DNA from 2 places in the Nocardioides sp. HB32 genome. Region 2 is predicted to be linked to the other one. Evidence: predicted binding sites of a transcription regulator. Region 2 holds the regulator's gene; the other holds the start of a gene.
What was found. The regulator LexA, encoded in region 2, represses DNA repair genes until DNA is damaged. The targets are predictions, from matches to a motif close to TCGAACANNTGTTCGA.
Positions count from the first base shown of each region.

Region 1: ACVW2K_RS18235 (SAV_6107 family HEPN domain-containing protein) is a predicted target of LexA. The motif match lies at 5,189-5,204, and genes of this name have one in related genera.

Region 1 covers NZ_JBSSBS010000001.1:3,630,429-3,638,462, forward strand. Annotated here, with positions in the region: gene ACVW2K_RS18215 (DUF58 domain-containing protein) at 1-830, shown strand, start outside; gene ACVW2K_RS18220 (transglutaminase family protein) at 827-3,217, shown strand; gene ACVW2K_RS18225 (DUF3040 domain-containing protein) at 3,341-3,787, opposite strand; gene ACVW2K_RS18230 (methyltransferase) at 3,923-4,642, opposite strand; gene ACVW2K_RS18235 (SAV_6107 family HEPN domain-containing protein) at 4,661-5,092, opposite strand; gene ACVW2K_RS18240 (hypothetical protein) at 5,253-5,693, opposite strand; gene ACVW2K_RS18245 (YbaK/EbsC family protein) at 5,755-6,228, shown strand; gene ACVW2K_RS18250 (ArsC/Spx/MgsR family protein) at 6,228-6,584, shown strand; gene ACVW2K_RS18255 (hypothetical protein) at 6,571-7,692, shown strand; gene ACVW2K_RS18260 (phytoene desaturase family protein) at 7,704-8,034, shown strand, end outside.
Region 2 covers NZ_JBSSBS010000001.1:4,352,904-4,360,937, forward strand. Annotated here, with positions in the region: gene ACVW2K_RS21810 (SigB/SigF/SigG family RNA polymerase sigma factor) at 1-112, shown strand, start outside; gene ACVW2K_RS21815 (ATP-binding protein) at 116-973, opposite strand; gene ACVW2K_RS21820 (hypothetical protein) at 1,020-1,373, shown strand; gene ACVW2K_RS21825 (hypothetical protein) at 1,381-1,785, opposite strand; gene ACVW2K_RS21830 (LysM peptidoglycan-binding domain-containing protein) at 1,922-2,311, opposite strand; gene lexA (transcriptional repressor LexA) at 2,573-3,301, shown strand; gene ACVW2K_RS21840 (phosphatase PAP2 family protein) at 3,400-4,230, shown strand; gene ACVW2K_RS21845 (MXAN_6640 family putative metalloprotease) at 4,235-5,725, shown strand; gene ACVW2K_RS21850 (ATP-dependent DNA helicase) at 5,697-7,658, opposite strand; gene ACVW2K_RS21855 (sugar phosphate isomerase/epimerase family protein) at 7,726-8,034, opposite strand, start outside.

The DNA of each region.
Region 1 (8,034 bases), 720 kb from region 2:
TCGTCGAGCTCGGTCGCGCGTTCCGCACCACGGTGCCGCTCACGGTCACCCCGCGCACCGTCGTCCTGCCCCAGATCCCGCTCGGGGGTGCCTGGACCGGCTCCGGCGACAACCGGCCGCGCGCGTTCGCGACCGGCTCGGCGGAGGACGTCACCGTGCGCGAGTACCGCCGCGGCGACGACCTGCGCCGCGTGCACTGGCGCAGCTCGGCCAAGGTCGGCGAGCTGATGGTGCGCCGCGAGGAGCAGCCGTGGCAGTCCCGGGCGACGCTGTTCCTCGACAACCGCTCCAGCGCCCACCGCGGCCACGGCATCGCGTCCTCGCTCGAGGCGGCCGTGTCCGCCGCGGCGTCGATCGCGGTCCACCTGACCCACCGCGGCTTCGCCGTACGCCTGGTGACGGCGACGGGCGAGGACCCCAGCAGCGCCTGGCACGTCCGGAACGCCGACCTCAACACCGGTCCGCTGCTCGAGGCGCTCGCGGTGGTGCAGGCGGTCCCGCAGCTGCGGCTCGACACGTCCTGGCTGACGGAGGGCTCGCACGGCGGCCTCACGGTCTCGGTGTTCGGCAAGGTCGACGCCTCCGACCTCCCGGCGATGCGCCGGATGCAGCACCAGGCCGGTTCCGCGCTGGCGGTCGCGGTCGACGCGGACGCGTGGGCCGGCGCGCCCGCGAGCCCGGGGGCGACCAGGGCGCTCGCCCAGCAGGGCTGGCGTTCGGTCGTGCTCGGGCCCCGCGACCGTCTCGACGCCGTCTGGCAGGAGCTCGGCCGCAGCAGCGCCCACTCCTCCCGCGGGGCCGCCCACCCACGCGAGGGGGTCGTCGGATGAGCAGGAACCGCGGCAGCCTGGCCGCGTCGGTCACGCTCCCGGCCGTCGCCGCCGGCACCACCTGGATCGCGATGTACGCCTGGCGGGACTTCGCCGCCACCCCGGGTGGCTTCCTCAATCCCCTGTTCCTGCTGGCGATCGTCGTCGCGGGCACGGGCACCGCGCTGCGCTGGTGGCGGACGCCGGCGCCGCTCGTCGTCACGGTCCAGGTCCTGGCGTCCGGCCTGGTGGCGATGCTGCTCATCACCGGGTCGCCGCTGCCGGTCGGCGGGGGGTGGACCGAGCTCCACCGCGCGATCTCGGAGGCGCTCGACACCTCGCGCCAGTTCGCGGCACCGGTGCCCGACACCGCCCCGCCGATCGACCCGCTGCTGATCCTGTGCGGGCTGCTCTGCCTGCTGCTCGTCGACCTCCTGGCCTGCACGCTGCGCCGGGTCCCGCTGGCGGGCCTGCCGCTGCTGACGATCTACAGCATCCCGGTCAGCATGGTCGGCCACGGCATCAGCTGGTGGGTGTTCGTCGCGACCGCGGCCGGCTTCCTCGTCATGCTGTTCCTCCAGGAGGGCGACCGCGTGGCCCGCTGGGGACGGCCGATCGGCATCGACCGCGAGACCGGCGACCCGATCTCCTTCGGCGCCGGCGCCCACGTCGTCCGCAGCACCGCCGGCGCGATCGGCGGCGTGGCCACCGCGCTCGCGGTCTTCCTGCCCGCACTGGTGCCGACCGCCGGCGTGCACCTCCTCGACTTCGGACCGGGGCACGGCGGCGGCAACGACATCCGGATCGACAACCCGACCGCGGACCTGGTGCGCGACCTCAAGCGCGGCGCCGACACTCCCCTGGTGCAGATCACCACGACCGATCCGGACCCGTCGTACCTCCGCATCCTCGCGCTCACCCGCTTCAGCGACACCGAGTGGAGCCCGGGGAACCGGGACGTGCCGGCGGACCAGGGCGCGGACGGCGCGGTGCCCCCGCCCGAGGGGGTGTCCGCGTCGGTCGGACGCCAGGAGACGCCGTACGACGTCACGATCCTCCCGGCGTTCAACTCCCGCTGGCTGCCCACGCAGGCGCCGATCAGCAGGATCCAGGCCGCCGGCGACTGGCGCTACGACAGCAAGACCATGGACTTCCTCGCCGTACCGGACGACCTGTCGACCTCCGGCATGCACTACACGATGAGCGCGCTGGACCTGAGGCTCACCTCCCAGCGGCTCGAGGACGCGGGCAGCGCGGTCGGCCGGGTCAGCGAGGCGTTCACCGACGTCCCCGCCGACGTCCCGCCGATCGTGCGCGAGCTCGCCGTCGAGGTGACGCAGGACGCCACCACCCGGTTCGAGAAGGCGGTCGCGCTGCAGGACTGGTTCCGCTCGGGCGGGGGCTTCACCTACTCCCTCGCCAACGCGGACGGCAGCGGGTACGACGCGCTGGTCAGCTTCCTCAGCGACGGTCCCGGCGGGCGCACCGGCTACTGCGAGCAGTTCGCCTCCGCGATGGCGGTGATGGCGCGACTGCTCGGCATCCCGGCCCGGGTCGCGATCGGCTTCCTCCATCCCGACCCGGCCGGCCCGGACACCTGGATCTACAGCTCCGACGACATGCACGCCTGGCCGGAGCTCTTCTTCGAGGGCGCCGGCTGGGTGCGGTTCGAGCCCACCCCCGCAGGGCGCGCCGAGACGGTGCCGACCTACACCCGGATCGCGACCGGGCCGGGCGAGGGCGTGACCGACCCGGCCGGTCCGACCGGTGGCCAGAGCGCGATCCAGCCCACCAACAACCGCCCGAGCCTGGACGAGCAGTCCGCGGCCGGTGCCGGCCCGAACGACCACGGCGGCAACGGGCCGTGGCTCCCGCTCGGCGGCGCGCTGGTCGCGGCGCTGGTCGTCGGCGGGCTGCTGCTCCTCCCCCGGGCCGTCCGGGGGCGGCGCCGCGAGCGACGGCTGACGGCCGGCGCGCCGGAGGAGGCGTGGGTCGAGCTCCGCGACACCGCGGTCGACCTCGGCGTCCCGTGGCCGGCCGGCCGGTCACCACGCGCGACCAGGAACCTGCTGGTCGACCACCTCGGCGCCCCGCTCGGTCCCCACACCCCGGACCGACCGGCGCACGGCCCGGTCGAGGCGCCCGCGGCGGTGGCGGCCCTGGACCGGCTGGTGCACGACCTCGAGCGGCTCCGCTACGCCCGCCCCGGCTGGGCACCCGACCCGGTGCGGGTGCGTGCCGACGCCCAGACCCTGCTCGACTCGCTCGCCGGGGGCGCGATGCGGTCCGCGCGGCGCCGCGCGACCTGGTGGCCGCGGTCGGTGCTGGCCTTCGCCTCCCGCCCGACCGGCCCCGCACCCACCACCGTCGAGGCGCGGTACGGCGGGGTCGTCGACCACGTCAACTGAGGGTCAGCTGGTCAGCGCGTCTGGATCGGTCTCGATACGCCGGATCCGAGCTCGTTCCTCGCTCGGACGGCTACTCGACCTTTGCGTCTGTCTTTCACCCCGAGCAAGCTCGGGGCGAGGACGCTAGAACCCGCCGTCCTCGCGGCGGCGACGCCACCGCTCCTCGACCCGCTCCATGAAGGAGTGGCCGGAGTGGCTGCGGCGCAGGCGCCTGGCCTTGCCGGTCTTGCCGGTCTTGCCGCCCTCGATGACGGTGAACCCGTGGCTGGGGTGGGCGGACCGCGGGTCGTGGCCGTGGCCCTGCTGGCCGCGCATCGCGGTGAGCGCCACGGTGGCCGAGACGAGCATGATCACGAACCCGACGATGCCGACGGGGGTGATCTGGGCGACCGCACCGGTCATCAGCACGACCACGCCGACCACGAAGCCGACACCCGCGACGATCGCGCGGCGACGGGCGGAGCGACGGAACGCGGTGCCGCGCAGCGTCGAGGCGAGCTTGGGGTCCTCCTCGACAAGGGCACGTTCCATCTGCTCGAGCAGTCGGAGCTCCTCTTCCGAGAGTGGCACTGTGCCTCCCCTGCCATGTCAGCGCCGGTCCGGGTCCGGTTGTGGCAAGTCTAGGCAGCGGCCGGGCAACTCGGTAGGCGGGATCGTAAATTCGTGATTCAACCGTTCCCGTTCTCACGGACCCGAAACGAGGGCTCAGCGCGCAAGCACGTGCAGCTGCGTCGCCAGCGGCCGGAACTCCGTCCGTTCTGCGACCGCCCGCTCCAGCTCCACGAGGGCGGCGGTCGCCCCTGGCTCCAGGTCGAGCAGTGACCCCGGCACCAGGTCGGCGAACACGCGTACGCCGTGCACGGTCCCGATCTCGAAGCCGGCACCGACCAGCAGGGCGCGGACCTCCTCCTCGGTGAAGCGGTGCCCGGCGCGGCCGGTTCCGGCGGCGGGATCGTCGAGCATCGCGAGCGCCTGGGCGAAGTGGCCGGCCATCGCGCGCGCCACGACCGAGGCGTACCGCTGGGCGACCAGCAGGCTCAACGTGCCGCCCGGCCGCAGCACCTGGCGCAGCGTCGTCAGTGCGGCAGCCGGGTCGTCGACCACCTCGAGCACCCCGTGGCAGAGCACCACGTCGGCGCTCGCGGGGCCGCTGACGTCGAGCAGCGTGGACAGGTCACCCTGCTCGCCGGTGACGGCCACACCGAGCTCACGCGCCCGGCGGTCGAGGGCGGCGAGTGCGTCCGGGCTCGGGTCGACCACGGTGACCCGGTGGCCGAGCTCGGCGACCCGGACCGCGAACCCGCCCGTGCCCCCGCCGATGTCGAGGACATCGCCGGCACCGGCCAGCACCTGCTCGAGCGCCGTCCAGACCAGCGAGGTCCGGGCGGAGCTGCGGCGCTCGCTGGGCTTGACGCTGTCGGGCATGGCCCCACCCTAGAGGGCTCAGCCGGCCCGCATCGCCACCGACCGCGCGGGCCCGGTCGCGTGCGGGACCAGCCCGAGCGACCGCTCGACGACGGCGAGGAACCGGTCCGCGTCGCGGACCAGGTCGTCGGCCTCCCGCTCGCTGACCGAGCGGGTCGAGCCGGCCTCCGCGGCCGCCCGCTTCGCCGCTCCCCCTGCGAAGAACTGCGCCCACTCGGTGAGCTCGGGCGCGACCTCGGCGAGCAGCACCCACGCGTTCTTCTGGCGGCGCCGCCGGGCCGGCGTGGGCTGGGCGCGGGCCGCGAGCAGCGCCGCCGCCGCCCGGAGCGCGGCGACGTGCGCGCAGGCGTAGCGGGTCGGGACCTCCGTCGCGGCGATCGCCTCGCTGAGCGACTCGGCGGCACGGGCGAGGTAGGAGTGTGTGGTGGCGGGCAGGGCGTACGGGTTCATCGCTGACCTCTCCTCGACCCCGGGACCGCGACCCCTGGACGTGCGTCGTGCGACCCCGGCGGGGGCGGGGGTCGAGGTCGCCCCCGCCGGGTCTGTTCGAACGCATGTTCGAACAGACCCTCACGCTACACCTGCCCCCGGACAGGGCGTCAAGGGCCGGTCAGGCGGCGCGGTCCCCGGTGCCGCAGAAGACGCGGGTGTCCTTGTGCCACAGCCCGACGACGGCCGCGACGTCGACGAGGAGCGAGACGATCGCGACGACGAGGAACAGCGCCGGCGGGTTGGTGCGCAGGATCGCGAACGTCGCGATCCCGATCATCACGACCAGGGCGCTGAGCAGGATCCGGGCCCAGTTGTGCCCGCCGCGGAAGAACGAGATCAGCACCATGGCGAGCAGCGCGACCACGACGAACATCGTGATCGCCACCGGCACGAACGCCGGCGGCTCGACCGCTCCGGCGTCGGAGCGGTCGGCGGCCCACGCCCGCACCAGCTCGTCCTTGAACACGACGGTCATCAGTGCGGTGAGGCCGGTCATCGCCACGGCGGCGGCGGCGAGCCAGGTCGCACCGGTCACCACGGCCGGGCGCTGCGGGGTCATCCGCTCTCCTCACTGGTCCCTCGGGTGTCGCTGTCCGCTGGACACCCTAGGGTCTCGCTGTATGACGACCGAGCACCCCTCGATCGGCCGCTTCCGCGAGGACCACTCCGCCCGCGGTGGCGCCGGGGAGATCGTGGTCCTGCCCGACGCCGTGCACACCGCGGCCCTGGCCGCGGAGGCGCTCGGCTGCGAGGTCGGCGCGATCGCGAACAGCCTGCTGTTCGACGCGGACGGCGGACCGGTCCTGGTCCTGACCTCCGGCGCGCACCGCGTCGACACCGGCAAGGTCGCGGCGCTCATCGGGGTGGGGAGGCTCAGCCGCGCGACGCCAGAGTTCGTGCGTGCGCACACCGGCCAGGTGATCGGCGGTGTCTCCCCCATCGCCCACCCGGCGCCGGTCCCGACGTACCTCGACTCCTGGCTGCGCCGCTATCCCGTGGTCTGGGCCGCCGCCGGCCACCCCTCCGCCGTGTTCTCGACGACCTTCGACGAGCTCGCCGCGATGACGGGCGCGACCGAGATCGAGGTCGAGTGATGGAGATCTGGCTCAACCCGGCCTGCTCGAAGTGCCGCACCGCGGTCTCGGAGCTCGACGCCGCCGGGGTCGAGTACACCGTGCGCCGTTACCTCGACGACCCGCCGACCGCCGCCGAGCTCGGCGAGGTCGTGGCCCGGCTGGGGCTCCAGCCCTGGGACGTGGCCCGGGACAAGGAGGCCCGCCAGGAGGGCATCGACCTGCCGAAGGACGCCGCCCACCGCGACGACTGGCTGGCCGCGCTGGCCGCACACCCGCGGGCGATCCAGCGGCCGATCATCACCGCTGCCGACGGCACCACCGTCGTGGGACGCGACGAGGACTCGCTGCGGCGGGTGCTCGATGCGGAGGGCTGAGCTCCGCGATCGACTGGCCGAGCTGTACGCCGGCCGCCCGGTCGTCCTCGGCCCCGGACCGGTGGCCGCCTGGGCGCCCTGGGTCGAGCGCCTGGGCCGGCTCGGCTGCCCGACGCTGGCGCTCGACCTGCCGGCACCCGCGACCGTGCTGGCCACCGACGGCGCCCGGCTGCACGACCGGCTGCTGCGCGACCTGCCACCCGGGACGGTGGCGGCGGTGGAGCGCTTCGACCCCGACCGGCGCGGGGTGTTCCGCACCTCTCCGTTCGTCACCAGCGACGAGCCGGTCCTCGGCCGCCCGGTGACGGGCGGCCGGCCGCGCGCGTTCCTGGCCCTCGAGGACAAGCTGCGCGCCGACGCGATCTGGGCCGCCGCCGGGGTCGACGCCGCGCCGTACCGGATCGTGCCGCTGCAGGAGGACGCGCTCGCGGAGGCCACCCGGGAGGTCGCCGGTCCGCTGGGCGCGGTGTGGTCGGGCGACGGCTTCACCGGCGGCGGCGACTACGTGCGCTGGGTGCTCGACCGCGACGACCGGGTCCGCGCCCGCGCGTTCTTCGCGCCGCGGTGCGAGCGCGTGCGGGTGATGCGGTTCCTCGACGGGGTGCCGTGCTCGATCCACGGCTTCGTGCTGCCCGACGGCACCGCCGTGCTGCGCCCCGTGGAGATCGCGGTGCTGCGCGACCGCGCCGCGCGGACGTTCGAGTACGCCGGCGTCGGCTCAGGCTGGGACCCGCCACCCGCCGACCGGGAGCACCTGCGGGACGTCGCCCGCCGGGTGGGCGAGCACCTGCGCGCCGAGCACGGGTTCCGCGGCGCGTTCGGCGTCGACGGCGTGCTCACCGCCGACGGCTTCCGGCCCACCGAGCTCAACCCCCGGATGTCGGCCGGGTGCACCCTCCTGACCGGCGTCGACCCCGACTTCTTCCAGCTGCTCCAGGCCAACCTGCTCATGGGTATCGACGCCGGCGTCACGGTGCCGGACGTCGAGGGCTTCCTTCCGGACATGGACGCCGAGCGGCGCAGCAGCACCGACCGGCTGCTCCGACCCGGCGACCGGCTCGCGGTGTCGGCCGGGCACCTCGAGGCCGCTCCCGACCTCAAGCCCTAGAGTCACGGCCCATGCGGGTCGTGGTGGTCGGTGGGGGCTTCGGCGGCCTCGCCGCCGCGGTGCGGCTCGCCAAGCTCGGTCACGCCGTGACCGTCGTCGAGCGCGCACCGACCGTCGGCGGCGCGCTCTCCGAGGTCACCGAGGACGGCTTCAGCTGGGACGCCGGGCCGACGTACACCCTGCTGCCCGCCGTGGTGCGCGACCTGTTCCGCAAGTCCGGCCGCCCGGTCGAGCGCGAGCTCGAGCTGGTCCCGCTGGACCTGGTCCGCGAGCACCGCTTCGAGGACGGCTCGTCGGTCCGCGTCGAGACCGGGCGCGCGGCCCAGCTCGCGGCCTTCGAGG
Region 2 (8,034 bases):
CTGTACCCAGGCCGAGATCGGCGAGGAGATCGGCGTCAGCCAGATGCACGTTTCGCGGCTGCTGGCCCGCCTGGTCGCCCGGCTCCGCGCCGAGCTGACGGTCGCGGCCTAGGCATCACGCGTACGCCGGGGCGCCGACCTCGAGGGAGAACCACGACGTCGTCCCGGCGTCGTCGTGGTCGGCGCCCCACCGGTCGGCGAGCGCGGCGACGAGCTGGAGGCCGCGGCCGAACACCCGGAGCGGGTCCTCGTCGTCGACGAGCGCCACGCCCGTGTCGGCGCCGTGGTCGCGCACCTGCACGTCGAGCACGCCTGCGGCCAGGCTGACCGTCAGCACCGAGCCGGTCCCGGCATGGATCACGGCGTTCGTCACCAGCTCGGACACGCAGAGCTCGGCGGTGTCGGCGACGTCGCGCCTGACCTGCCACGCCGTCAGCAGGCCGCGCAGGAACTGCCGCGCGCGGCCCGCCGCCCGCGGGTCGTCCTCGAGCCGCAGGGTCGCGCGCTGGGTGAGGTCGTCATGGGCCACGGCCGAGCGGACCCGGCGTACCGACTCCGCGATCCGGTGCGCGACCGCATCGAGCAGCCCGCGCTGGGGGGCGTCGAACGCCTGCTCGACGTCGAAGTAGAGGACCACCCCGCCGATCGGTGAGTGCCGGCCGGGCAGCGGCAGCGCCGCGAGCGCGACCGTGCCGTCGGCCCGCTGCCGCTCGACGACGCCCGCGAACTGCGCGCGCAGCCCGTCCAGGTGGTCGAGGAGCGGTCGGCCGGTGCGCACCACGGTGGTCAGCGGTACGTCGTCGTAGGCGTCGATGTGGCACCACGCGCCGCCGTCGCTGGAGCGGAACCGCAGCCGGCGGCCGCCACCCTCGCTGAGCGCGATGGCGGCACGCCGCACGCCGGGGATGCCGACCAGCTCCCGCAGCGCGGCGCTCGCGACGGAGTCGACGGAGTCGACCGGGTCGTGCACCACCCCCCAAGGCTAAGACACCTCAGGCCCCATCGGGGAGGATGGCCTCGTGGCATCGGGGACGGGCAGCAAGCACGCGGGCTCGCGCCGCGGCGCGCGCCCGAAGCGCTCCTTCCAGCCGATGCTGCTCCTGCTCGCGCTCGGCATCACCGCGTGCATCGTCGCGTGGGGATACCTCGTGTACGCCGCGATCGACTTCGGCTCCACCGCCCGCGACGGCGACTCGGTCGCGTGGTGGTTCCTCGCGCTCGCATCCGTCGGCGCGGTCGCCTGCCTGTTCGTCGGGCTGATGCTCGTGGCGCGGGTGCTGCGCCGGCTCGGCATCACCCGCGGTCCCGAGCCGAGGATGACGGGCGAGCCGGAGGAGCCGCGCCCGATCGGCGGCCGACGGGCGGCGCGCTAGCGACCGGTCACCGGTCGGCGAGCCGGCGCACGAACTTCAACCCCGACCAGGTGTCGTCGATCGCGGCGACCTTCACGTCGACGAACCCCAGCCGCAGCCCGAGGTCGCGCACCAGGCCCTCGTCCAGGTCGCTCGCGATGCCGAGGGCCCGCTGCGCGGCCTTCTTCGGCCAGCACACCCAGACCATGCCGGCGGTGCTGGTCCGCTCGAGCAGGACCGGCAGCCGGCCCGCGAGGCCGGCCAGCGTGGTGTGGAAGGTCAGTGTCACGTCGGCCACGGCCGGGAGCCGGCGTACGACGTGCGCGCCGGGGACGTCGAGCGCCAGGTCGTCCGGCGCCCCGTCGAGGAACAGCGTGTGACCGGCGCGGATCCCGAGCTTGCGCTCCAGCGGAGTGCCCGAGTAGCCGGCCATGGCCCGACGGTAGGGCCTGCGCCGCGGACGCCGCGAGGGGCGGGACCACAGCGTGGTCCCGCCCCTCGTCTTCCCCGGTTTCGCCGGCCGGGGTCGAAGCGACCGGCGAAAGTCTCTGTCCAGCGTCAACCGGACCTCAGCCCAGCGGCACGACCAGCTTCTGGCCGGCGGAGACCATGCCCGAGTCGAGCGCGTTGAGCTTCTCGATCCTGTCCACCATCGCCCGCACGTCCCCGTCGTCGGCGAGGCCCGCCGCGATGTCCCAGAGGGTGTCGCCGGTGCCGACCAGGACGACCCTGGTGGGCTCGGGGGTGCCCGCCTCGCCGGTGCCCACGGCACCGGAGGCGAGCACGAGCCCGACGGCGAGGACCGCGAGCAGGGCGACGACGAGCACGACGAGGCGGCCCCGACGGGTCAGCCGCACGCTGCCGTGCCGGCCCGAGCTGGGCTGGAACGAGCTGGGCTGGGACGAGCTGGGCTGGAACGAGCTGGGGCGGAACGTGGGGGTTGCGGTCATCGTGCTCATCGAAGGCTCCTGGCTGGACGGCTGGGGGAAGTGGCCTGACACCAGTTCTAGAGGCGGCCACCGACAGTCCTCGCGGACCGGTCTGGACCGGACTCTCGATCAGGTGTTCGATCGAACGTGTGTACGACGGTAGAGCAGGTGTTCGAACGACACAAGCAGCGACACGAACATTTGTTCGAACGCTTTTCCGTCCGCACCCGGGCGACACGCCGTTCGAACAGATGTTTGAACCCGGACGGTCCGGAGGACTACCGTCAGGCCATGGCCACCCAGAAGAAGGCGTCTCCCACAGTCAGCGAGCTCCCCGACGGACCGCCGGACGCGACGGGCCTGACCCCGCGCCAGCAGCGCGTGCTCGCGCACATCAAGGACTGCATCGAGAAGCGCGGCTACCCGCCCTCGATGCGGGAGATCGGGGAGGCGGTCGGCCTGACCAGCTCCTCCAGCGTGGCCCACCAGCTGAAGGTGCTCGAGGAGAAGGGCTTCCTCAAGCGCGACCCGAACCGGCCCCGGGCGCTCGAGGTCTTCCTCCCCGAGGTGATGGCGGCTCGCCGCTCGATGTCGAGCGCGGAGGAGACCGCGTTCGACGAGACCGGGGTGGGCGACGCGGCCCCGGCGCCGGCGTACGTGCCCGTGGTCGGCCGGATCGCCGCGGGTGGCCCGATCCTGGCCGAGGAGCGCGTCGAGGACGTGTTCCCGCTACCGAAGCAGCTCGTCGGCGACGGGCAGCTGTTCCTGCTGGAGGTGAGCGGAGACTCGATGATCGACGCGGCCATCTGCAGCGGCGACTACGTCGTCATCCGGCAGCAGCCGACCGCGGAGAACGGCGAGATCGTGGCCGCGATGATCGACGGCGAGGCCACGGTCAAGACCTTCCAGCGCAAGGACGGAAATGTGTGGCTCCTGCCGCACAACGCCGCCTACGATCCTATTGACGGCACTCACGCCACTATTCTCGGTAAAGTGACAGCGGTGCTGCGCCGGGTCTGACACTCCGGACTAGACGGGGAAATACCTGAGCAGACCCTGGTGTTGATTCCGGGTAGTACCCGGATGCGGCGGGAGGATGCATGAACGACGCTGGTGCTGTGACGACGGCACCTGCGTACGCCCACCACCGGACGATGCCCCGGTGGATCCGGGCCATCCTCGAGCTCGTGCTGATCGTCGGGCTCTGGGCTCTCTACAGCCTGGCCCGGCTGCTCGCGGACACCAACATGGATCCCGCGCTGCACCGCGCCAACGAGCTGCTCCACCTCGAGACCCTGATGGGCATCCGGTGGGAGGGTCCGCTCAACCAGCTCTTCACCGACTACCGGTTGGTCGGGCTGGTCGGCAGCTACTGGTACGCCACCCTCCACTACGTCGTCACCGGCGCGGTCCTGATCTGGCTGTGGCGCCTCGGCGCGGACCGCTACGGCCCGGCCCGCCGCGCCCTCGTCATCGGCACGCTGCTCGGCCTGCTCGCCTACATCTCGATGCCGACCGCTCCCCCGCGCTTCCTGGCCGGGTACGTCGACGTGCTGAGCCTGCACTCCGCCGACGGCTGGTGGGGCGCGGACGCCTCCGCACCGCGCGGACTCGGCGGGCTCACCAACGAGCTCGCGGCGTTCCCCTCGCTGCACGCCGGCTGGTCGCTGTGGGTCGCGCTCGCGCTGCAGATCTACGCGACGCGCTACTGGGTGCGCGCGCTGGGCTGGCTGTACGCGCTCGGCACCGCGATCGTGATCGTCGGCACCGGCAACCACTGGGTGATCGACGCGGTCGTCGGCTGGATGGTCATCCTGGTCGGGTGGGCACTCGCCGAGGCGATCGGCCGGATCCCGCTGCACCGGCGCTGGCAACGACCACCCGCCGGCGAGCCCGTCGAGCTCGAGCACGCCTCCGTTGGGGATTCTCAGGCACGTGCGGTTGAGTAGGCGCGTGCTCCGACGCCCCCTCGCCGTCCTGGTCGCCGCCACGCTCCCCCTCCTCCCCCTGGTCGCCGCCCCGGCGTACGCCGGTGAGCCCGACCCGGTCGCTCCGGCCCACCGGCTGCTGAGCAGCCCGCTCGCCGCACGGGCGCTCGCGGCGGCGGAGCACCCGGACGGCAGCCGTGACCAGACCCTGGTACTGCGCGACCTGCGGACCCACCGCGACGAGCTCGGCGCGACCGACCGGGCTCGGGCCGACGCGCTGCTGCAGCGGCCCGGCGGCGGCCAGTCCGAGTGCTTCACGACCGTCTGCGTGCACTGGTACTCCTCCGGCCCCGACCGCTCGACCCAGACCTACGTCGACAAGGTCGCCCGCACCGCCCAGTCGGTGCTGAAGGCGTACGCCGCCGCCGGCTACCGCGCGCCCGAGCCGGACGGCAGCCTCGGCGGCAACGCGCTGCTCGACATCTACCTCGCGGACCTCGGCAGCCAGGGGCTGTACGGCTACTGCGACAGTGACCGCACGCCGACGGACCCGGGCCCGTACGACGCGCCGGCGTACTGCGCCTTCGACAACGACTACGCCGAGTTCCCGAGCCACACGCCGCTGGAGAACCTCCAGGTGACCGCGGCGCACGAGCTCTTCCACGCCGTCCAGTTCGCCTACGACTACGACGAGGACACGTGGTTCATGGAGGCGACGGCGACCTGGGCCGAGGACGAGCTCTACGACGGCGTCAACGACAACCTCCAGTACCTCGCCGAGAGCCCGCTGTCGCAGCCGGCCAGCTCGATGGACCACTTCGAGGACTACGGCGTGCTGCAGTACGGCGACTGGATCTTCTTCCGCTACCTCACCGAGCGCTATGCGAACGCCGAGGGCGGGCTCCCGACGATCATCCGCGACATGTGGGGGCTGGCCGACGGCGCCAAGGGCGGGCCGAACCAGTACTCGATCCAGGCGGTCTCGGGCGCCCTCGGCGACCGCGGCACCAGCCTCCGCGCCGTGTGGGCCGACTTCGCCGACGCGAACCGCCGGCCGGGGACGTCGTACGACGAGGGCCGCGCGAACCACTACCCGACGGGCAACCTCGGCGGCCGGGTCGCCCTCACCGGCAGCGCCCGCGACTCCGGCTGGAAGACCCGGCGCGTCGACCACCTCGCGGCGAGCACGGTGCGGTTCAGTCGCGCGCCCGGGATGCGGGCCAGCTCGCTGAGGCTCAGGCTCGACCTGCCGGCGACCACCCGGGGCTCCGGTGCGGTGGCGACCGTCTACCGCACCACCGGCCGGCCGACCACGGGACCGATCCGGCTCGACGCGGCCGGCAACGCCACCGCCAGCGTCGACTTCGGCCACGGCGTCAAGTACGTCGAGGTGACCCTCGCGAACGCCGGCACCGACTACGACTGCTGGCGGCGTACGGACACCGGCTACTCCTGCCAGGGCAAGCCGCTCGACGACGACCTGGCGCTCAGGGTGCGGGCGAAGGCGCTGCGCTGAGGTCCAGGGCGGTGGCCGAGAGCCGCGCCAGCGCCTGACGGGCGACGCCCGGGTCGGTCGTCGTCCACATCGGCGGCAGGCTGGCCTTGAGGAACCCGCCGTACCGCGCGGTCGCGAGCCGCGGGTCCAGGACGGCGACCACACCGCGGTCGGTGTGGGTCCGGATCAACCGGCCCGAGCCCTGTGCGAGCAGCAGCGCGGCGTGCGTCGCGGCGACCTGCATGAAGCCGTTGCCGCCGGCGTCGTCCGCGGCCTTCTGGCGCGCGCTGAGCAGCGGGTCGTCCGGGCGCGGGAACGGGATCCGGTCGATGAGCACCAGCTGGCAGGTGTCGCCCGGGACGTCCAGGCCCTGCCAGAGCGACAGGGTGCCGAACAGGCAGGTGTGCGGGTCGCCGACGAACTGCGCCGCGAGCTCGGGCAGCTGCGCGTCGCCCTGTGCGAGCGTGGTCAGGTGCGGCAGCCGCTCGCGGACGACCACCGCCGCCGCCTCGGCCGCGCGCCGGCTCGAGAACAGGCCGAGGGTGCGGCCGTTCGCCGCGTCCACGAGGTCGACGATCTCGTCGAGCTGGGCTGCGCCCAGGCCGTCGCGCCCCGGCGGCGGCAGGTGCCGGGCGACGTACAGGATCGCCTGCCGGCCGTAGTCGAACGGGCTGCCGACGTCGAGGCCGCGCCACGGCATCTCCTGGTCGTCCGGCCGCAGCCCGAAGCTGGTCGCCACGGTGCCGAAGTCACCGCCGAGCCGCAGCGTCGCGGAGGTGAACACCACGGTCTTGTCGGTCAGCAGCTTCTGGCGCATCGGCCCCCAGACCTGGAGCGGCGCGACGCAGAGCCGCGGCGGCATCCGCTCGGTGCCCTCGCTCATCCAGAGCACGTCGGAGTCGAGGTCGGCGGCCATCCGCTCGGCGGTCGCGAACACCTCCTGCACGGCGCCCTTGGCCTGCTGCCTGCCGGCGTCAGCGTCGTCGCTGCCCTTGGGGTAGGCCGACAGGCACGCGCGGGCCGCGTCGCGGACCAGCACCAACGCGTCGCCGAGGTCCTGGGGGATCCGGTCGAACCGGCCGGGACGCACTTCGTTGATCGCCTGGCGGAGCGCGTCCGCCGCGTCGGCGAGGTCGTCGGCCTCGGAGCCGTCGACGTGCCGCTGGCTGCGCCGGGCGGCCCGCTCGACCTCGGCGGCCCACAGCTCGTCGGTCGCCGCCTGGGTCACCCGGGTGGTCAGCTCGTGCGCCTCGTCGATCACCACGACGTCGTACTCGGGGATCATCGGCACGCCCTCGATGGCGTCGATCGCGAGCAGGCTGTGGTTGGTGACGACCAGGTGGGAGCGGTGCGCCTTCTCCTTGGCGCGCTCGGCGAAGCACTCCTGGCCGAACGGGCACTTCGAGGCACCGAGGCACTCGCGGTGGTTGACGCTGACCTGGCGCCACTCCTTGTCGGTGTGCCGCGGGGCGTTGTCGCGCTCGCCGCTGCCGCCGCCCTCGGACTCCTGCTCGGCCCACGACCGCAGCTCGAGGACCTTCTTGCCGAGCGAGCCCTCGGGCAGCTCGACCAGCGCGCCCTGGTCGTCGGGCACGCCCTCGCGGATCCGGTGCAGGCAGGCGTAGTTGGAGCGGCCCTTGAGCACGGCGTACGACGTGTCGACGCCACTCTCACTGACCGCCTCGACCAGCCGCGGCAGGTCCCGCTCGACCAGCTGGTGCTGGAGGGCGAGCGTCGCGGTCGCGACCACGACCCGGTCGCCGTGCAGCAGGCTCGGGACCAGGTAGGCGAGTGACTTGCCGGTGCCGGTGCCGGCCTGGACGAGCAGGTGCTCGCCCTTCTCCATCGCGTCGGCCACGGCCTCGGCCATGGCCACCTGGCCCGCGCGCTCCTGGCCGCCGAGCGCCGCCACCGCGGTGCTCAGCAGCTCGGTCACGGACGGCGTCTCAGGCACCCGGAAACCCTAGCCGCGCCCGTGGACAGGGCGGCGGCGCCATCCCCAGCCACCGGTGGGCGGGCGGTCAGTCCTTCGTCGAGAACGCTGCGTCGAAGGCGGCCTCGGGGGCGTCGAAGGCGAGCCGGCGGACGAACTCGAGCGCCTCGGGAGCACCGACGAGGCGGTCCATGCCGGCGTCCTCCCACTCGACCGAGATCGGCCCGTCGTACCCGATGGTGTTGAGCATCCGGAAGCACTGCTCCCACGGGACGTCGCCGTGCCCGGTGGACACGAAGTCCCAGCCGCGGCGCGGGTCGGCCCACGGCAGGTGCGAGCCGAGGCGGCCGTTGCGGCCGTTGCCGGTCTGCCGCTTCGCGTCCTTGCAGTCGACGTG